3 regions of the Halomonas sp. AOP12-B1-6 genome follow, and region 3 is predicted to be linked to each of the others. Evidence: predicted binding sites of a transcription regulator. Region 3 holds the regulator's gene; each other region holds the start of a gene.
The links. Region 3 encodes PhoB, which activates phosphate uptake and scavenging genes when phosphate is short. Its sites were predicted from a motif close to TGTCATANNNNTGTCANA; they were not measured.
Positions count from the first base shown of each region.

Region 1: the regulator PhoB is predicted to act here: its motif matches at 2,811-2,828, upstream of ACT3TR_RS06650 (PhoX family protein).
Region 2: the regulator PhoB is predicted to act here: its motif matches at 2,050-2,067, upstream of ACT3TR_RS03580 (CYTH domain-containing protein).

Region 1 is NZ_JBQSYK010000002.1:289,225-293,986, reverse strand. It holds gene ACT3TR_RS06665 (ChuX/HutX family heme-like substrate-binding protein) at 1-336, opposite strand, end outside; gene ACT3TR_RS06660 (TonB-dependent receptor domain-containing protein) at 383-2,359, opposite strand; gene hemP (hemin uptake protein HemP) at 2,468-2,647, opposite strand; gene ACT3TR_RS06650 (PhoX family protein) at 2,892-4,762, shown strand, end outside.
Region 2 is NZ_JBQSYK010000001.1:795,034-799,795, reverse strand. It holds gene ACT3TR_RS03590 (5'-nucleotidase, lipoprotein e(P4) family) at 1-100, shown strand, start outside; gene ACT3TR_RS03585 (ion transporter) at 186-1,082, opposite strand; gene ACT3TR_RS03580 (CYTH domain-containing protein) at 1,130-2,029, opposite strand; gene ACT3TR_RS03575 (TIGR00153 family protein) at 2,167-2,847, shown strand; gene ACT3TR_RS03570 (inorganic phosphate transporter) at 2,858-4,123, shown strand; gene argA (amino-acid N-acetyltransferase) at 4,360-4,762, shown strand, end outside.
Region 3 is NZ_JBQSYK010000002.1:663,740-668,501, forward strand. It holds gene ACT3TR_RS08385 (hypothetical protein) at 193-504, opposite strand; gene phoR (phosphate regulon sensor histidine kinase PhoR) at 812-2,098, opposite strand; gene phoB (phosphate regulon transcriptional regulator PhoB) at 2,101-2,790, opposite strand; gene ubiA (4-hydroxybenzoate octaprenyltransferase) at 2,902-3,792, opposite strand; gene ACT3TR_RS08405 (chorismate--pyruvate lyase family protein) at 3,828-4,367, opposite strand; gene ACT3TR_RS08410 (NAD(P)/FAD-dependent oxidoreductase) at 4,514-4,762, shown strand, end outside.

The DNA.
Region 1 (4,762 bases), 370 kb from region 3:
CCAGTGCGAATAGAGCAGTCTTAGATCTAGGCCGCCGGGACCAAGCAACAGCCCCGTTTGCGGCCCGCCGTTTAGCTCAGGGTAATCGCCGTTTTGCTCGAGTACTGCTAAGCGAGAGCGGGTGAGCGCTTTAACACAGCCCAGTTGGGGTAGGTAAGCGGCAAGTTCATTCGGTGCTAAGGGTAGCGTCCACACATCGCGCCCGAGGCGGGCGGCCTGGAGTTCGCCTTCGCTAATCGCTAAGCGCTCGGCAATGTCAATCGCGGGTAGCCGTGGCTGGGCCGCTCGCGCCGCGTCGAAAGCTTCGGAAATAGCGATTTGTTGAGACTCAATCATGACTTACCTCTGCATAGGTCACTGAGTGGGTTGATGACTATCTGGGTTACCACTGCCAGTTGAGCGTCGCGAATAGGCTGCGCCCATCGCCTAGACTGCCATCGGGGCGGTACCACACTTTGTCGCCTGCATTGGCGAGCCGCAGCGAGGTGTCAACGGCCGGAGTAAGACGCCAGGCAAGATGTAAATCGTGAAGGCCGTAGCCAGGTAGACGCTCGTCGTCGCTCTGCTTATCGAAGGATTGAGCGAATCGGCTTTGCCAACCTAGGCGAATATTGCTGCCATAGAGCGCCAGCTCACTGCCCAGCGTTGCTTCTAGCGGTGTTTGGCTGCCCAGTGGGTCGCCAGAGTCGCGGTCTTTGCCGGAGACTTCCGAAAGACCGGCAAAGCTGGTCAGTGATGGGAGAGCGCTAGGCTGCCATGTCACGCGGGCGTCATAGCCCCATAGCTGAGCACGTTGAATGTTCACCGCCTGGGTAGTGCCTGCCATGATGTCGACCTGAGTGTCGATAAAGTCGTCCGCGCGGGTGTCGAAATAGCTGGCGCGTACCTGCCAATCGCCCTGGTGCCAGACCACGCCGCTTTCCCACGTGCTGCTGGTTTCGGGGGAAAGATTGGGGTTGGGTATCCAGTAGTTGTCCGGGGTGCAGAAAAATGGCCCGGCGCAGAAACCGGCAAAATGACGCTCGTTGGCGTAAAGCTCGGAGAGACTAGGTGCGCGAAAAGCCTCGGCGTAGCCAGAGAACAGCATCAGCGCATCATCAGGACGCCAGGCAAGACGAAAGCGTGGCGATACTTGATCATGGACACTGTCACCATCGTCTTGCCCGGTAGCGTCGTAGCGATCAAAGCGCGCACCCAAACCAACATCAAACTGACCCGCGCCGCCATCAGACAAATAGCGCCCCGCCGTTAGCGTGGTATCTAAATACGCGGCTTGGGTATCAATATCGGCTTTTGGGAAGCCGTTGGCTTCGCCGTCCGGGCGCTGGCGGGCCTGTTCCAGTTCGGCGCCGAACACCAGTGTTTGGGAGAGCCAGCCGTGATCCATACGATGGTAGCCATCGCTTTGCAAGCCGATACGTTCTAATGAGCGGCTGGCCTGGGGCTCATCAATATCCTGCTGGCTAAAGGTTAGCCGCGAGGTGATCTCGGTCGCGGCGCCAGGCTGCCAGCGATGGCCAAGCTGCACGTTATTGCTCTCAACATCGCGGTCACGCAGTGGGCTGCTGGCATCTGTTGAAAGCTGCTGAGGGTTGGCAGGCTGGGTTGCGCGCTCGTCGTAATGCTGCCAACTGATAAATACCCGCTGGTCGTCGTTTGGCTCCCAACCGCCTTTTAACAGTAGGCTGTTGAGGGTGGCGTCTTCCTCTGCTTGATCGCCACCGGCGCGCCGAATATCGCCAGACTCACTGCGGCCGACTGAAAATAAGCCATCCACCTTGCCGTTGGCGGTATCGCGGCGGCCAAAGGCCGTTAGGCTGCCGCGTAATTCATCGCTAGCGGTGGCGCCACCAACGGAAAGGCGTACGCCGCTATCTTCGCCAGGTGCCAGCAGGTCATCGGCATCAACGCTCGTAAAGCTGACCACACCCCCCATCGCATTGCTGCCGTATAAGCTGGAGAGGGCGCCGCGAGCTACCTGTACTTCCTGAATTAAGCCAGGGTCGAGGAAAAAGTTGCCGACATGGCCCGTCGAAATATCCTGCCGCACGCCGTCTAAACGTATCAGCACGCCTGAGCGACCAAAACCACGCATACTCAACGTCTGACCGTTGCGGCGTCCCTGGCCAGCGACATGCAGACCCGGCTGGCGGCTAAGGATGTCTTCCACTCGGCTAGCCGTTGCTAGCACCGCATCATTGCGGTTAATGATGTCGATAATCAGCGGTGCCCGAGAGAGGTCCGTCGGCGCGCGAGTGCCCGTCACCGTTACCGGATTAAGTTCAGCATCGTCTGCAAAAGCGGCGAGTAGAGGGGAAAAAGTGAGGCAAAGGCCGCTGAACGCGCATGTGTATTTCATGAGCCGGATAGTTCCAACAAAGAGAGGTGGAAGACATCGCTGGCTGAGTGCAGTTAGGCTGCAATATGGCTGGCTGTTGCTGTATTAGTTTTTAAAATTAGGGTGTGCTTATGCGTTAAGGATTAACTTGCCACTTTTGGTGCGACGCAAGATATAGCGTCTTTGTTCATGATGAATAATCAGCTGACCAGCGCTTCCCAGCAGCTCTTTGCTATCCACTTCACGCGCCGCTATAGGCGCCACTACTGGCGCATGGCGTTGCTCAGCGCCCTTGTCGGGAAACTGCATGCGATGATGACTCCTGTGTTAATGATAACTATTAGCGTTAATTTAACAGAGTTGAGAATGCTACTCAATAGGCTTTGGGAGGTAAACGCTTGTCATCATGCGATTAATGGCAGCAACTGTGCCAAAAGGTGTCTTTAATTTACCTATATACAGGCAGGCAGACCGTCATCGCGCTGTCATTTTGCTCAGTTAAAGTCTCTTGAAATTCAATCGTTAGCTTAAAACGATACGAGGGAGACCCAACATGAGTAAAGAGATCGAAGATCATCGTCTGCTTAACCCAAGCCGCAATGAACCTTTCGCAGCGGTATTGGCAAAACATGTATCTCGGCGCGATGTGATGCGTGGCGGCTTGAGCATGGCGGCGGCCTCAATGCTGAGTTTTGGTGGCGCCGCTCAGGCACTTGCCTCAAACGGCACGCAAAAAACACCGCTGACGCTGGCCTTCGAAGCCGTACACGGTTCACTGACTGACGCGATAGTGGTGCCAGAAGGCTATGTGGCACAGGTGCTAGTACCCTGGGGTACGCCGCTCAGCGCTGCCGATACCTGGCAGGCTGACCAGCCGATGACGCCTGATCGCCAGGCTGTGAGTGTGGGCATGCACCATGACGGCATGGCAGGGTTTGCGCTGGATGCCGATAACGCCTCGCGTCGATTTGTGCTGGCGCTTAACAATGAATATATCGATCAAGAAGCGCTGTGGGCACCTCAGGGTGGTCCGACTAATGCAGAAAGCGGTAAGCGGCCCGCCGATGAGTCACGCACCGAAATCAATGCCCATGGTGTCACCCTGGTTGAGGTCGAAAAAGATGCCAACGGCCACTGGGCGCATGTGCCGGGCTCGTCTTATAACCGCCGCTTTACCAGCGCAACGGTGATGGAAATCGCAGGCCCCGTCGCCGGCAGCGACTACGTCAAAACGCAGTTTTCACCGTCGGGGATGCAGACCCGTGGCACCAACAATAACTGTGGCAACGGTGTTACTCCCTGGGGCACCTATATTGCCTGCGAAGAGAACTGGCCGGATATTTTCGTTAACCGTGGTGAACGTTTCCAGGACGATGCGCGCATCGGTATTCCTACCGATAAAAGCCGCTATGGCTGGGATACCTCGGCAGGTGATGCCTCTGAGGACAACGATGAGTTTGGCCGTTTCGATATTACTCCACGAGGTGAACACGCGGCTGACGATTATCGCAACGAGGCGCGCTCGTTTGGCTATCAGGTAGAAGTGGACCCGTATAGCGATGCGCTCGCCGTTAAGCGCACGGCACTGGGTCGTTTTCGCCATGAAGGCTGCTGGCTGGGCAAGCTGGAAGCCGGTCAGCCGGTGGTTTACTACTCTGGACATGATTCGCGCAATGAGTATGTCTATAAATACGTCTCTGACGCCCCCTGGAATCCCGCTGATGCCAACCGCCCCGGCGAAGAATACGACCGCTTGGCTATCGGTAGTCGATATATGGATAACGGCACGCTGTATGTGGCCCGTTTCCATGCCGATGGCAGTGGTGATTGGCTAGCGCTGACGCCTGATGCGACAACGCAGGATGGCCGCACGCTAGCCGTGGCGCTGGGCTTGGCAGACGACGACCACGCAGGAATTATCATTAATACCTGCGATGCGGCGGATTTTATGGGCGCAACACCAATGGACCGGCCAGAATGGGCGGCTGTCGATCCTACATCAGGCGAGGTGTACCTCACGCTGACTAATAATACTCAGCGTACCGCCGAAGAAACCACGCCGACGTTTACCAATACCGGTGACGACATTGAGCAGTTAGGCGTTGGTTATGGCACAGCACCCACCAATGCGTCCAACCCGCGTGCCAATAACGAAGCGGGGCATATTATCCGCTGGCGCGAAAGCCGTTTGCCGAACGCCTTCACCTGGGAAGTGTTTGTGTTTGGTGCCGCGGCAAGCGATGTGGATAACCACTCTGGCCTGAGCGAAATGAACCAGTTCGCGAGCCCCGATGGGCTGTGGTTCGACGAGCGTGGTGACGGCCAGGGGATTCTTTGGATTCAAACCGATAATGGCTATGGTGGGTTAACGGAATATACAAACGATCAATTGCTTGCGGTAGTACCTAACGGGCTGGGCGATAT
Region 2 (4,762 bases), on a different contig from region 3:
GCGCTTTGGCAAGGATTGGATTGTATTCCCCAATGCGACCTACGGTGCTTGGAGTGAGGCCGAGTTAGATGCCTGGGACGCGCCGCTCGAAGCGGAGTGATCCTTAATACTCCAGCCCCTTGATCTCTTGTTACCTCAGTAAAAGAGAACTGCGCGTCCCAGGTTTCGTTATCCTGGGGCGCGTTTTAGTCTTCGTCTTGTTTTTCTTCGTCTTGCTTTTGTTCGTCTTTCTTGCGCGGGTCTTCGCTGTCCTCGTCTAACCAGGTACCACAGCGCATGCAGTAGCGTGCGCGTTTGTCATGCTGCTCATGCCCGCATCCGGGGCAGGTTTCTTCCGAGTGGCGATCTTCACGTATCGAGCGAATCACCTGTGCCGAGAAAATACCGGTGGGCACGGCGATAATCGAGTAGCCGAGTAACATCAGTACCATGGTAATCGCCTTGCCTAACGGTGTCGCAGGCACGATGTCGCCATAGCCCACCGTCGTCATGCTAACGATAGCCCAGTACATCGACATGGGAATGCTAGTGAAGCCTGCCTCCGGCGATTCGATGGTGTACATCAAGGCTGCAAATAGCGTCACCACCATCAAAATAGAGAAGAAGAACAGCAGAATCTGGTGCAAGCTGCGCTTCAGGGCATCGATTAGTAGGTTGGCTTCACCGACAAACGCCATCAAGCGAAAAATACGGAAAATACGTAGTACTCGTAGTAGCCGCACAATCACCAGTGCGTGGGCGCCGGGTACTAAAAGAACGAGCCAAGTAGGTAAAATCGCAATTAAATCGACGATTCCATAAAAGCTTTTGAGGTAGAGAAGAGGACGTTCCAGGCAATAGATGCGAACGAGCAGCTCAATGCTGAACAGCAGCGTCAGGACCCATTCCGTGTAGAAAAATATGTCCCCGTAGCGCTCAGCATAAATTTCAATGCTGCCCAGCAGAATTACCGCGACGCTCACCAAAATGGCCACAATCAAGGCGATATCAAATGCTTTCGCCCCCGGTGTGTCGGACTCGAATATGATATGAAACAGGCGGCTACGCAGGCCTTCCGTGGCTGGCGTTAGGTGAAAATTCATTGCGTCATCCTGAAGTGGGCACTCATTCAGCGCTAGCGTAGCGCGGTTTAGTACGCCAAGCGATAGGCGAGTGCTAACGCCGCGCTGCCGTAAGCGGCCTGTGGCTGGCCTTGGGCGTCCAGGGCGCTCGGCAGTGCCAGGGCATAAGTGCGTGCAAGGGCATCTAACTCAGGATGTTCCGCCAGCGTGTTGATAGCCTGATGGGCTTTTGCTAGAAAGCTTGCTTGCTGGCTGTCATGGTAGGCATCTAGCGCCAGCGTGGCGCGGTGCAGCCATTGCGCCGGGGTTTGCGCGTCGGGTAACGGCCAGTGCTGGGCACTTAGCATATTACCGCGCGCTGCTTTGCTGCTGTCTGATGGGCGCAGAGGAACCTGCTCAGCAAGTGCTAGTGCTAATGTCCACAGCGCCTCTGGTTCGCCCCTTTTTAACTCAAGCTCTATTTCACAGATAGGTGTGCGGTAGCTACCGCTAATAATCTCGCCTTGATCCAATACCAGCTCAATATGGTTGTCAGTCTCGGTTGCAGCGATGCTTGAAAGGCCGCTGGTTAACTGCCAGCAGCGCCGCGTGAAGTCAGTGCGTAACGTCGGAACGAGTGAGGGCAGCGCCTGCGCAAGCTCGCCTTGAAAAGGGGGCAGCTTGGCAAGCGCCGTGAGGTCTAGCTGCGGGCCGGGAGCTTGCCACTCCCACTCTTGGCGTTGAGAAAGCCCGCCGCTACCTTGGCCTGCTGTTTTGACAGTGTGCAGCACGTTACCATCGATTTCGCGCAGGCGAACGGCAATGCGCGCTTTGGCTAGATCGTTTGTCGGGGTATCGAAATAGATGTTGGCCAATGCGTGTTGAGATACGGGAACTGAAGCGAGAAGCGGGTGTTGGCTTAGCGCAGCCGGCCCCGTGGGGGGGAGCGCCAGCTTAATCTCTACTTCTAGAGGAATGGGGGTTTTCATGGCAATCGCCACCTCGCTATCGTGACATATAGATGAATATTTGATTACATTTATGAACTTTTCATGACGGCGGCGAGCGCACTCTTTATACTGGCGCCGCCATTTCCAGGCTTTCCGAAAACAGGCTAAAAGGCATTATGGTTACCTCCAATCCTTTTTCTTCGATGTTTGGCCGCTCGCCATTCCAGCCGTTATTGGCCCATATCGTCAAGGCAAACGAATGTGCCGACCAGCTGTTGCCGTTTTTCGAAGCAACCCTGGCAGACGACTGGATCAAAGCGGCTGAGCTGCGCGAAAACGTCACCCGCTTAGAGCATGACGCTGATACGCTGAAAACTGAGTTGCGATTGAACCTGCCCAACACCATGTTTTTACCGGTGTCGCGGTCTGATCTGCTTGATCTCATTAGCGTACAGGACAAAATCGCCAATAAGGTGCGCGACATTACCGGCATTATGATGGGCCGTAAAATGCGTGTGCCGGATGAGCTGGCTGAACCGATGCGCGATTATATCCGCACAAGCGTTGCTTGTGTTGCGCAAGCCCGTCAGGCATTGGAAGAGCTCAAAGATCTGCTTGAGTCAGGCTTTGGACGTAACGTCGCTGATGTCATGCATCGAATGATCCGTGAACTGCATATTCTCGAACACCAGGCCGATGACCAGCAGGTGACTATTCGTCGCCAACTGTTCGCGCTTGAAAGTCAGCTGCCACCCGTCGATGTGATTTTTCTTTATAAAATCATTGAATGGGTGGGTGAATTATCTGACCGCGCCGAGCGCGTGGGTAGCCGCTTACAGATTCTGACAGCCCGCTAAGGGGACTTGTATGCTGATTATTGCCCAGCACGGTGAAATCTTCATTATCCTGGCCTGTTTGTTCGGCTTCTTTATGGCTTGGGGCGTTGGTGCGAACGATGTAGCCAATGCCATGGGAACCTCGGTGGGGTCGAAAGCGATCACCATCAAGCAAGCCATTCTTATTGCCGTTATCTTTGAGTTTCTAGGCGCATGGCTCGCCGGTGGTGAAGTCACCGCCACCATTCGCGGTGGGATACTTGACCCCGAATTATTGGAAGCCAATCCTCAGCTATTAGTTTACGGCATGTTGTCGGCACTGTTAGCTGCCGCCATTTGGTTGTTGATTGCTTCAGCACGCGGCTGGCCGGTGTCTACCACGCACTCTATTGTGGGCGCTATCGTCGGTTTTGGCGCGGTGGGTCTGGGGGTTGATGCGGTGGCGTGGGGCAAGGTAGGTCAAATTGCCTCTAGCTGGCTCATCTCGCCGCTGCTCGCGGGTACCATCGCCTATGTCCTCTTTAAGTCTGTTCAGCATCTGATTTTTGAAAGCAGCGACCCGCTTGCAGCGGCTAAGCGCTACGTACCCGGTTACGTTTTCCTGGTGGGCTTTATTGTCTCGATGGTCACGCTGACCAAAGGCTTGTCGCACGTAGGTTTGAACCTCAGCTTTGGGCAAAGCTTGTTGCTTTCGATTGTGCTCGGCATCGCCATTATGGGCCTGGGCATCGTTATGCAGCGCCGCATTAAGTTCGAGCAAAATGCGAACGACCACTTTGGCTACGCTAACGTTGAACGCGTGTTTGGCGTGCTGATGATCTTTACCGCTTGTGCAATGGCGTTTGCGCACGGCTCGAATGACGTAGCGAACGCAGTGGGCCCTCTGGCCGCAGTCATTAGCGTTGTACGTAGCGACGGCGTGATCGACAGTGCTGCGTTAGTGCCCTGGTGGGTGCTTATGTTGGGCGGTGCGGGGATCGTGGTAGGCCTTGTGACCTACGGTCACAGAGTGATTGCGACAGTGGGTACCGGCATTACCGAACTCACCCCAAGCCGAGGTTTTGCCGCCACCCTGGCTGCCGCAAGTACCGTCGTATTGGCCTCGGGTACCGGCTTGCCTATCTCGACGACGCATACCCTGGTTGGCGCTGTGCTGGGGGTTGGTTTAGCGCGCGGCATGGCCGCTCTTAACCTGCGTGTGATTGGCACCATTGCTATTTCGTGGCTGATTACGTTGCCCGCGGGCGCAGGCCTGGCTATTTTGTTCTTCTTTATGTTTAAAGGCATGTTCGGCTAGGCCGGCTCTACTAGCTTGGTCTTATTAACTTGGTTCTACTAGCTTGGTTCTGGTAAATCGGCTCGGCTAAATCAGCCAAGCAGGTATGAAAATAACGGCGGCACTCTTCATCGCGATCTGCATGAGAATTAGCAGATATGCAATTGAAGGTGCCGCTGTTTTTTATGCTCTGTTAAAGTAGCTCAGTTGAACGTGATAACAGCCTGTTTCTTTCACCTGCTGCCGGAGAGCGGCCCTTGGATACGCGCTTCCCCTTTGTTGATTGGTTTCGTAACGCTTCCCCCTACATTAATGCGCACCGGGGGCGAACCTTTGTCATCTTAATTGAAGGCGAAGCGATGGCCTCTGGCCGCGGGGAGCAGCTGATTCAAGATTTAGCGCTACTGCATACGCTGGGCGTGCGCTTGGTAGTGGTGTTTGGCACTCGCCCTCAGGTACAGGAAGCCTTAACGACGGCGGGCGTTGAGCCCACGCGTATTGATGGCCGCTGGGTCGCCGACCGCGCCGTGATGATGCACGTGGAGCAAGTCGCCGCGCACCAACGGCTGTGGTTAGAAGCGCGGCTTTCCCTTGGGCTGCCCAGCACGCCGCTGCACGGCGTTGAGCTTAGCGTGATCTCTGGCAATCTCGTGACCGCCA
Region 3 (4,762 bases):
CCGGAGGTGAGGCTTAATGTCTAGCTTGCAGATAGGTAATGCTAACGCTAGCTTCCATTCCTTGTGCGGGACTCCAACCGTGGATGTTACCCTCACTAACGTTTTGATTTCCTATTGATTCATCCTTGAATCTAAAAACATCCCTATAGCAGAGTCTTTACAGGCTCTCAGTACTATCTTTCAGTGCGGTCATTACATACCGCTATTTTCTTCAGGCAACTCTTCTGTGCTATCAAAATTAGCATCATCTGAATTACTAGTAGAGTTTGGATCCATATCGCTGGCGTCATCACCAACATCATGCGTTAAATCGTGCTGATTTTGCTCACTGGCGGTATCCGTGTGAGTACCCTGCGGATCCATCGCCTCGTCATCCGCAGTAATATCTTGGTTCTGATCAATAGATGTACTTTGCTCAGATTCTGCGAACGCTAGCGGGCTAGCCATCAAGCCAAACGTTAAACCTAGAATGCCAGCTTTCTTGAGTAATTCCTTGGACATCATATTCCACCTCCGATCGCTGTTTAAACCGCTTAACGTAAGAAAGAAAGGCTAAGTTCAGCCAGCAATTCCTGCGGTCATCTCTCTTACTTGCTTATATTCGCTGCAGCAGACATGCCAAAATCTAATATAATAAAATAAAAACAATAATTATCAAAAACTTATAAAAAATAAGATTACGAAATAAATCTTAATTAGCGATAAAGCGCACCCAAATAGTGTGTAAAAATGACACATGAGTAAAGTTTTACCAATCTTACATGCCAATATTGCACACTTCTACAAATATTGTGCAGCAGGCATTTTAGGGCTAGCTAAGGCGCGAAGCGGAGAATGTACAGCGGAATAAAGCACCCTTACCCGGGTGAGATTCAATCAATAGCTGAGCATCATGGCGTAGCAGCACGTGTTTGACAATTGCCAAGCCCAAACCAGTACCGCCCGTCGTCGTGCTACGCCCTTTATCAACGCGGTAGAAGCGTTCGGTCAGCCGAGGGATGTGCACAGGATCAATTCCCTCGCCGTTGTCCTCAACGTCAATACAGGCTCCGCCAGCTTGGTTATCTTTCCAGCGCAACGTGATGTGGCTCCCTGGCGGCGTGTAGCGAACAGCGTTAAACGCGAGATTAGAAATCGCGCTGCGCATTTCCTGCTCGCTTCCTAGCAGACGTGCCTTGCTGTCAAGCGCAATAGTGATGGTATGCCGCTGATCCGATAGCGCTAGCGCATCCTCACGAACACTCTGTAGCAAAGGGCCCAGCGACAACGGCTGATGATCCTTACCACTTTGGTCAATTTCTAACCGGGACAGCAGCAATAGGTCATTGACCAGGTTCTGCATTCGCTGCGTCTGCTCCTGCATTTGCTGAATACCTTTACCTAAGCGCGGAGGTAGCTGCTCGGCAAGATCGCCATAGGTTTCTAAATAGCCAGAAAGCACGGTGAGAGGGGTACGCAGCTCGTGGGATACATTGGCCACAAAATCGCGGCGCATCTGCTCCAGACGATGCAGACGCGTGATATCTCGCGCCATCACTAGCCGCTCATCGTCGCCGTACAGGGTAATTTGGTACTGCAGAATGCATCGCTCATCAATGGGCGATGTTAGCGTTAGCGGTTCACTATAGTGGCGGGCGTTGAAGTAGCTTATAAAGCCCGGATCGCGGAGTAAATTGGTAATGTGCTGGCCACGGTCGTGGGCCGTCTGCAGCCCAAGCATCGTGGTTGCAGCGCTGTTCCACCACTCTAAATCTCCGTGGCGGTCAAGCATAACGACGCTATCGCGCATCGCCTCTGACGACTCTTGAATACGCGCCAAAGTGGCACGCAGCCGACTTTGTGTAATGCGCTGGCTTTTTTGATAGCGATATAAGCGATCAAACAGTTCGCCCCATATCCCCTGGGCAGCAGGTGGTTCATCATGGGGTTGCAGGGTTAGCCATCGATACAGCGCGCGCAGCTGCCGCAAGTGATAAAACAGATACACTGCCAGTCCAGAAGCCAGCCCCAGCCCCGCTGCATCCAATAGCCAGCCAATGCTTGTCCCCAGCGTGGCGAGCCAGGCCAGTTGCCACAGTTCACGGCTCCATAGGCGCACATTTATACCCGTGAAGAGAAACGGTAACCGGTGCCCCGAACCGTTTGAATCAGATTTTGATGGGTTTCGCCTAGCGCTTTACGCAACCGGCGAATATGTACATCTACCGTGCGCTCTTCAACGTACACGTTGCCACCCCACACTTGATCAAGCAGCTGGCTACGTGTGTAAGCGCGCTCCTGGTGTGTCATAAAGAACTGCAGCAGACGATATTCCGTTGGGCCTATCTCAAGCGCCTTACCATCGGAGCTGACGCGATGACTCACCGGATCAAGCAGCAGTCCATTAACCTCTACGGGATCTTCAACACCACGCGGCGTTGCACGACGCAAAACGGCTTTAAGCCGTGCCACCAACTCGCGAGGCGAAAAAGGCTTGGTAATATAGTCATCAGCACCGGCTTCAAGCCCCTGAATCTTATTATCTTCTTCGCCTTTAGCGGTCAGCATAATAATGGGAATCTCAGCAGTGGCTTCTTCGCGCTTTAAGCGCCTAGCAAGCTCGATACCGCTGGTGCCAGGCATCATCCAATCAAGCAGCAGTAAATCAGGCTGGTGGTCGACGATCAAAGCATGAGCATCCTGAGCGTTATCCGCTTCGAGCACGCGATAGTCAGCCATTTCCAGCGCTACCGCAATCATCTCGCGGATCGGCGCCTCATCATCGACAATCAAAACGGTCTTGGCAGTCATACCAGAGCCTCAAGGGGTGCAAAGAGAGCTAATTCAATGAAAAATAGCTCAATGACATATCGATGACGATAACACCATGACTTGATGACAGTTACATGACAGCGGCGATTATTAGCCCGCCACAGGCCACCAACTTAGCGCAATACCCGCGAAAATAAACAAACCTGACCAAAAATTATTGAGGAACGCCTGAAAGCACGCATCTCGGGCACGGTGAAAAATTAACCGCTGCTGATGCAGAAAAGTGGCCGCCATTCCCGCGAGTCCTAACCAGAAAAAACCGCCTAGACCCACTCGCCACCCTACCCATGCTAATAGCAGCAACGTCACCACTTGTAATAAAGCAATAATGACGCGGTCCGCATTACCAAACAGCACGGCTGTCGATTTAATACCGATTTTTAAATCATCGTCGCGGTCCACCATGGCGTACTGGGTATCGTACGCCACGGTCCAAACCACATTAGCAAAAAACAATAGCCAAGCCTCCAGCGGGACATAGCCCAGCACAGCGCCAAACGCCATGGGGATCGCCCAAGCAAAGGCGGCGCCCAGCACGACCTGAGGAAGGTTGGTATAGCGCTTCATAAACGGATAAATAATCGCTAGCAGCACGCCACCCAGCGAGAGCATCACCGTGAACCAATTGGTCAGCAGCACCAAAATGAAGGATATCGCGATCAATGCGATAAACAGCAGCTGGGCCTCGGTTTCGCTAATACGACCGGTGGCTAGAGGACGATTTTTAGTGCGCTTTACATGCCCATCAAAATGACGGTCGGCATAGTCATTCACCACGCAGCCTGCGGCACGCATGGCGTAAACGCCGGCAACAAAAATAAGCAGCACATTGCGCCCCGGCACGCCCTGCGCGGCAATCCATAGCGCCCAAAGAGCGGGCCACATTAATAGCCACGTGCCTATGGGCCGATCCAAGCGCATCAGCTGTAAAAAGTCTGCCACGCGAGCCAATCCCTTCGGCCGCAACAGTGAACGATCCATGCTTACCTCACGAAAAAGAAAACGCAGCTGCTAGCCTAGCGCGAAGGCAGATCAAGGTCATCCGCCATTGCCCGCAAAAAGTACTCTTGTACCAATAACGACAGGCCACCATGCGTAAATACGGAGCGGCGGCCCCAGCTACAATCCTGCTCGACCCCATGTAGGCTAGCAAAAGGCGGGCGTTGTGTTGTCGCCTCTAATGGCCCTCGCACTAAGTCTGGCTGGCGAAATAACCAGCTGCCTAACGAACGCTCGCCCAAACGATCTAAACGCTGGCCTTTTAGCTGTGTCAACGGCGCTACTGAGCGCGCGACCACCCACGGCGTTTCATCTAAACACAGCGCTACTTCACGCAGCCATGCATAGCGTTTAGGGCCAATCCCCAGCGCCTGGGCTTCATCGGGCAGCGGCCATCCCACACCTTGGCGCAGTAAACGCACCCGAAAAGGCTTGCCACCGCCTGCGGCTGTTAAACGAGCGGTTAACGAATCGGTGGAGGCTACCCACTGCCACCATGGAGAGCTCATCGCGGGGCGCGCCGCATGGACGGGGCGCCAGCGTGGAAAGAGATACATTTGCCGGCCAGCGGGTGATGTCACCGAGTTCTCCAGGGCAATAACGGGAGCAGCTAGTGTAACATGACGCTCTAACAGGCTTTGGTTTCAGCAGCTTTTTCAATAACTCTTTCAATAACTCTTTTAGCGACCTTTTGGATGTCTGCATGCCCGCATCATATACACAGATAATGTCAACGACACCGCTATCGTCTCGCGCTGCGCTGGTGATTATTGGCACGGGGATGGCAGGCATAGGTCTTGCTCGTGCACTGCGACGGCAGGGCGACACACGCTCTATCACGCTGATCAGCGCTGACAGCGGCGACGATTACAGCAAACCCCTGCTTTCTACCGGCTTTAGTAAAGGGTTAGCGCCCGAGAAATTAGCTCAGCGAAGCGCCGCAGAGCTTGGC